DNA from 3 places in the Ruegeria sp. AA6 genome. Region 1 is predicted to be linked to each of the others. Evidence: riboswitches for the same ligand, from Rfam matches in the RefSeq annotation. Region 1 holds a riboswitch; each other region holds the start of a gene.
What was found. A riboswitch is a leader RNA that binds a small molecule or an ion and turns the genes downstream of it on or off. The one in region 1 is predicted to bind cobalamin.
Positions count from the first base shown of each region.

Region 2: linked by a shared signal. The riboswitch ahead of ACR0LN_RS19935 (hypothetical protein) and the one ahead of ACR0LN_RS17745 (CbtB domain-containing protein) in region 1 are both predicted to bind cobalamin.
Region 3: linked by a shared signal. The riboswitch ahead of ACR0LN_RS09580 (DUF1636 family protein) and the one ahead of ACR0LN_RS17745 (CbtB domain-containing protein) in region 1 are both predicted to bind cobalamin.

Region 1 covers NZ_JBQGAN010000017.1:55,659-57,916, reverse strand. The annotation lists gene cobA (uroporphyrinogen-III C-methyltransferase) at 1-137, shown strand, start outside; gene cobF (precorrin-6A synthase (deacetylating)) at 130-873, shown strand; cobalamin riboswitch at 917-1,123, shown strand; gene ACR0LN_RS17745 (CbtB domain-containing protein) at 1,159-1,323, shown strand; gene ACR0LN_RS17740 (CbtA family protein) at 1,328-2,026, shown strand; gene ACR0LN_RS17735 (hypothetical protein) at 2,093-2,258, shown strand, end outside.
Region 2 covers NZ_JBQGAN010000024.1:48,949-51,206, forward strand. The annotation lists gene ACR0LN_RS19930 (alpha/beta hydrolase family protein) at 1-564, opposite strand, end outside; cobalamin riboswitch at 699-919, shown strand; gene ACR0LN_RS19935 (hypothetical protein) at 1,003-1,410, shown strand; gene ACR0LN_RS19940 (protein-tyrosine phosphatase family protein) at 1,421-1,906, opposite strand; gene ACR0LN_RS19945 (DNA polymerase III subunit gamma/tau) at 2,037-2,258, shown strand, end outside.
Region 3 covers NZ_JBQGAN010000005.1:219,765-222,022, forward strand. The annotation lists gene ACR0LN_RS09575 (DEAD/DEAH box helicase) at 1-723, opposite strand, end outside; cobalamin riboswitch at 944-1,150, shown strand; gene ACR0LN_RS09580 (DUF1636 family protein) at 1,244-1,597, shown strand; gene ACR0LN_RS09585 (ABC transporter ATP-binding protein) at 1,597-2,258, shown strand, end outside.

The sequences.
Region 1 (2,258 bases):
CCGAATCCGTTTCGACGCCTGACCAGAAACTTTGCCGCGCAACCATCGGCACGCTCTCCGAGCAACTGAGCGCCGAGATCGGAACCGCCCCGGCCCTGATCCTTTACGGCCCACTGGCAGAGTTTGACGATGTTTGACCTGACACTGATCGGAATCGGAACCGGCAACCCGGATCACGTGACGTATCAGGGCGCGCAGGCCATCCGCGATGCGGACCTGATCCTGATCCCGCGCAAGGGTGAGAACAAGGCCGATCTTGCCGGACTGCGGGAAGAGATAATCGCAACAGTCACCGATACGCCGCCACAGATCGCCTACTTTGACATCCCCAAACGGCGATCCGAAGATGGCTATTTGCCGGGCGTCGATGAATGGCACGACGCGATCGCGCTGCGCTGGCAAGAGGCGATCTCGGCCCACCCTGACGCCAGCAACGTGGCGCTGCTGATCTGGGGGGACCCGTCGCTGTACGATAGTTCCCTGCGGATTGCGTCCCGGTTGGACCCCCAGCCCAAGACCCGCGTGATCCCTGGCATTACTGCGTTGCAAGCGTTGACGGCGGCCCACGCGATTCCGATCAACGATCTGGGCGCCCCTTATCTTGTTACCACAGGCCGGAGAATTCGAGATGAGGGTTGGTCCGTAAGCGCCTCAAAAGTAGCAGTTATGCTGGATGGAGAGTGTTCTTTTCAAACCCTTGAAATGGACCAGTTCGACATCTGGTGGGGCGCTTACGTTGGGATGAAAGAAGAGATCCTGATCTCGGGCCCTTTGTCCGATGTTGCACAAAAGATTCTTGACGCCCGCGCCAAGGCCCGCGCCGATCATGGCTGGATCATGGACATCTATTTGCTGAAAAAGCGCGTGAACTGACATAAATAGTCGCAAATGACGATTGCGCACATGACACGTAAGTGGCTAGATGCAAGCGTCTGGTCCCGCCGGAGAAATCCGGATGCTAAGAGGGAATGTGGTGCGACCACCAATACGGTCAAATCCACAGCCGCCCCCGCGACTGTAAGCGGTGAGCCCCTGTTCAACCCGCCACTCCTGTTTTCAGGGGGAAGGCGAACAGAGGCACCGACCCGCAAGCCAGGAGACCTGCCAGGCGTCAATTGAAACACTGGCCGTCGGGTGCGGCGGCAAAGGAGAACTAATATGGCAACACAAACAGCTTCCGCCTCGCGCGTAGGTATCCTTCCGGTCATGTTCGCGGTCGTTCTGGGTCTGGGTATCATCACCCTGACTGGTCACGTACAGGCCGCGGCGCTGCACGACGCGGCCCATGACGTACGTCACGCGACCGGCTTCCCCTGCCACTAACCCCATGTTCAGTCGAATACTGACCAGCGCGTTGTTCGCTGGTGCTGCAGCGGGGCTGATTGCCGCCTTGCTGCAGTTGGTCTTTGTGCAGCCTGTTTTGCTGCATGCTGAATTGTATGAATCCGGTGAGTTGGTGCATTTCGGGGCCGAGGCCGTTTCGGCGCATCCCGAACTGCCGGGCATGTTCTCGGAACTGACCCGCGACGCGCTAAGCGTCATCTTCACCATGCTGACCTATACCGGCTATGCGCTGGTGATGGTTGCGCTGATGTCGGTGGCCGAAGGTAACGGTCACACAATTGACGGTCGCACAGGTGTTCTGTGGGGACTGGCAGGGTTCATCGCGTTCCATTTGGCACCCGGCTTCACGCTTGCGCCCGAGGTTCCGGGCGTGGCAGCGGCTGATGTCTATGCCCGTCAGGTCTGGTGGTTTGCCACAGTTGGCGCGGCTCTGGTTGCGATGTGGTTGATTGCCTTTGGCGGCACCTTGATCAGCTATGTGGTCGCAGCGGCCCTGCTGCTGACGCCGCATCTGATTGGCGCGCCTGAACCGGATGTATTCACTGGCCCGGTTCCAACCGAGATCGGCGCCCTGTTCGCTGCGCGTGCCTTTGGGATTGGTCTTGTCGCTTGGGTTCTGGTTGGAGCCTTCGCAGGCTATTTCTGGCAGAGCGAAGGCAGACGCGCCGAAGCAACCGCCTGATCGCCCGGCATCCACACGCGCCGGGGTTCGACCCGGCGCGTTTCTTTTTGTTTTCAAGGAAAGAAGATGGCTCGCTCACTTGCCCTTTTTGCAATCGGTCTGGTGTTCGGCGGTGGCGCAGGGTTTGTTCTGGCTGCAGCCAACGGCGTCACTTTTGACGGTCACGACCATGGCGACCCGGCCCATCATGGCGGTTCAACTGCCGAGGCAATGGCCCATGACCATTCGGCGG
Region 2 (2,258 bases), on a different contig from region 1:
GGCAGGCAAATCCGCCCCAAAACCCACCGCCTTGCCCGGCAAATAGCCAAGGGCTTTGACAGCCAAGGGCGCGTGGCCGTACCAAAACAGCAAAGCCAATGCCCGGTAGGGCCAAGGATGGTCAGACACCGTCACCGGCCCGGAACAGACGCAAATCATCCGGTCGATCTGTTCGATATCGGGCTGGATCGGCCCCAGCATTCCGCCAACGGAATGGCCGATGCTCCACTGCTGCGCGCTGGGAAATCTTCGCCGCATTTCGGCGCGGGCGGCAGGCATGTCGATCAACGCCCACTCCGCCATTGTGGCCTGTGCCGCCTTCAGCGATCCGTTCAGAGAGTGGCCGAAATCGCGGTAATCATAGGTCAAACAGGCCATGCCATTTTCTGTGACCAGCCAGCGGGCAAAGTGCTGATAGTAATCCCGTGGTACGCCCGTCGCGCCATGAATGACCACTGCGGTTTCGGGCTCGCCCACCGGTAAATACAACCGGGCCGACAATTGGGTCGACCCTGAAGGGAACAGAAAATCCTCGGTCAGTATTGTCTGCGTAGTGTCCAGCATGTTACCCTCATTCTGAACTGTTCAGTTCACCTTTCAATCCGCATAGTTTGCCGCCTCAAGTCAATCCTGTTTCCAGATGACCACGCGTCCACTTCACTGCTCCATTTGGCCGCTTGACTCAGGTCCCCTGTACCCGCTAGCGATGACGTGATGGTTCTCGTCCCCGATCTTCGGGGCGGGATGAAAAGGGAACACGGTGCGGTTCTGACTGGGAAACCGGAATGGACCAAAGCCGCGACTGCCCCCGCAACTGTAAGCGGTGAGCAATGCCGAAATACCACTGGCCGAAAGGTTGGGAAGGTCGGCAAAGCGACGACCCGCAAGTCAGGAGACCTGCCATCGAACCAAAACCGAAACTCGGGCGGGGTGTCCGGGCAGGTCGTCAGCATGCTGTCACACCTGATCCACGTCCCCCGTCCTACGCGCGGAGGGCGCATTATGATCTGGAAGACAAAGACACACCAATTCACCGCGACCGTATGCCAGAAAACCGGCAAAACCTGCCCGGCGCTGGCTCAGGCGGCACGCGCCATCGTGCAGGCGATGGAGGCCGCCGTGCCCGCAACGACCCCCGATTTTGAAATCGACGGCAGCTGCGAGCTTAGTTATTGCGCGCAGGGCTGCACCGCGCGGTTCCGGGCGCAAAAGGACCAGATCCGCGTATTTTGCGGCACCAGCGCAGTCACCTCGATCGAGGCATTGGACGATTACGCGGACATGCTGTTCGGCCTCGACTTTACCATGCGCCCCTCAGGTATTTTACCCACCCCGCCCTGCGCGATGCTTGAGGTTTCGGCACTTGAACCGCAGGCCGCAAAGCAAGCGGATCGGCATATAGCCCTCTGATCCGGCGAACCTACTTGGCGCGTGCGGCCCACTCGAACTGACCATTGGTTTCGACAGCACAGGGCCGCACCCCGCGCAGGCGCTTAAGCGCCGCGTCGGGGTTTTCCCCATGCTCAACCATGAGGCGCAGAACGATCATCCCCGATCGACCGCAGCCACCCCGGCAATGTGCCAGCACCCGACCGCCCTGAGCCAGGATGCTCGCTGCAGCCGCGCTGACCTCAGTCCAAGCTGCTGCAATCGCAGAAGGCGGAGCGCCGAAATCATCAACCGGCAGATGCGCCCACTTGATCGCAATCGCACGAAGGTCATCCCCAAGCTTGCCAGCGCCTTCTCGCTGCATCTCAACCTCGGTGGTCATGGAAATCACCAAATCCGGTTGCCAGTTTCGAAGCACATCCAGGTCTTGCGCATAATCTCCACCGCCCCCCGGCAATGGCGACAACGCAACAGAGCCGTTGCCAACCTGCACAGAATATATTGCGAACTGACTCAAGGCGGGTCCTCCTTTGGCGGTTTTAAGATGGGTAATCTGGCTTGCAAACAGAAATTCGCCTACGGGGGCTGTGGACGCGGGACGCAGTGGTCTCTACGCTGCATCAGAACCCGAATCCGACAGAGCAGACATGAACGACACGCCCAGCCCCGCCTATCAGGTTCTTGCCCGCAAATACCGCCCGGAAACCTTTGCCGACCTCGTCGGTCAGGACGCGATGGTGCGCACACTAAAAAACGCGTTCGAAGCTGACCGGATCGCCCAAGCCTTCATCATGACCGGCATCCGCGGAACCGGCAAAACCACCACCGCGCGGATCATCGCCAAAGGCATGAATTGCATTGGCCCCGAT
Region 3 (2,258 bases), on a different contig from region 1:
GGCGTTTGGTGCTTCGTAGTAGCGCAAAACGTTGATGATCGCGTTTTCCCCGTCGCGTGGGGCGACCTTCAACGCTCGATACTCGATATCTGTGTGTTGGGTCCGTTCGCTGACGGTGCTCACACGTTCTGCATCGCGTTGGTAGCGGGTTGCAAGGTTCGCGATGGCGCGCGGTACGGTTGCTGAAAACAGCAGAGTCTGCCGGTCTGTCGGCGTTTCCTCGAGGATAAATTCCAAGTCCTCGCGGAACCCGAGATCAAGCATTTCGTCGGCTTCGTCCAGCACTACGGCTCGTACCGCCGTCAGATCAATCGAGCCGCGCATGATGTGATCGCGCAGGCGACCGGGTGTCGCCACCACGACATGTGCGCCACGGGCCAGCGCCCTGCGCTCATCGCGCATGTCCATGCCGCCAACGCAGGATGTAATAAACGCACCTGCATCCGCGTAAAGCCACCCAAGTTCCCGTTTCACCTGCATGGCCAGCTCTCGCGTCGGTGCGATAACCAAAGCCAATGGCGCGCCGCTGGCGTCAAAGACCTCAGCTTTACCCAAAATGGTAGATGCGATAGTCAACCCGAAGCCGATGGTTTTACCCGATCCGGTCTGAGCTGAGACCAGCAGGTCCCGCCCTTGAAGTTCTGGGGCTGATACGGCCTCTTGGACTGGAGTCAGCGTTGTATACCCTTTGCGTGAAAGGGCATCTGCAATGGTCTGTTTCATGGTTCGGCTCTTTTGGATGCTGCGGCCACCCTCAGAGCGTCCAACAGACGGATCAACGTCGAAGCGCTGTCCATACTGAGAGAAGAGGCGGATGTATAGGGTTGATAAGCGCCGATTGCGAAGGGGCGCTCCGATCTCGGCGAACGACGGCTTATGGGTTAGAGCCGAGAAAACTGCTTTTACATTTGAAAAACCGTATTGACCCAATCACGGTTCTCGGGCAGTCGTATCCCTTGATGGTTCCCACCGGTGCTACGGCGGGATGAAAAGGGAATACGGTGAGGTTGGCCGAATGGCGCCAAGTCCGTAACTGCCCCCGCAACTGTAAGCGGTGAGCGACGCCAAATACCCACTGGCCTACGGGCCGGGAAGGACGGCCAAGCATCGACCCGCAAGTCAGGAGACCTGCCATCACGTTTTAACCAACCCGGGGCGGGGTGTCCCGGAAGGAGGCGAAGTGGCGACTGCGTTACGTTATTACATTGCAACTATCTCGCTTCGGCAATAAGCGGAGCGGGCTATGCAAACGAGTAACGAACATTTCCTGCTGATATGCGAGACCTGCAAAGGCGCAGAACAAGCGAATGCAATTCGTGATGCCCTGACGGGCCAACTTTCACCCGGGTATTCCATACGTATGGTTTCCTGCATGGCTGGTTGCGGCCGCCCAACAACCGTCGGCTTTCAGGCGATTGACAAAGCGCAATACCTGTTTGGTGATATTGAGACCGAGCAGGACATCCAGGCACTGGCTGAGTTTGCACAGCAATTCGAAAAAAGCACTGATGGTTGGACCAACGCGACCGACAGACCGCGCCCGTTGTTCGAGAAAACTCTGTCTCGAATGCCCCGGATCGAGATGGAGGTAAGCTGATGACGACCTCAAGCTTTTTGGCTGCCCGCGATCTTGAATACTTTGCGCTGAACGGGGACGTCCTTTTGCAGCAAGCTTCTTTCGAACTGGGCGAGGGGGCTATTCTCGCCATCGCCGGACCGAACGGTGCAGGCAAGACAACGCTTTTGAACCTTCTATGTGGTGCGGTGGACCTGGTGCTGGGGGATGTTCAGATCAAAGGGCACAGCCTTAGGCAGATGTCGGCGGCCGAACGGGCCCGCATGATCGCCGTGGTTAGTCAGCAGGAATTGCCGGATGGAAGGCTGTCGCTGCGGGACTACGTCGCTTTGGGCCAGATACCGATACGTTCGGACCGCTCGGCCGGGGAGCATGCCGCAGAGCTTTCCAGAATTCTGCGACTGACAGGTTTGGACATGCTTGCGGACAAGAAGATGGCTGTCCTGTCTGGGGGTGAACGTCAACGGGCGCATATTGCGCGCGCTCTGGCGCAAAACCCATCGCTATTATTCTTGGATGAACCGACCAACCACCTAGACCCGGACGCCAAGGGGCGGATGCTGTCTTTGGTGGCCGAGTTGGGTATCACAGTGGTGATGATCGTCCACGATCTGGTCATGATCCCCGAATTTGCCACCCATGTTGCGCTTATGAAATCAAGCCGTCTCACCAGTTTCGGCCC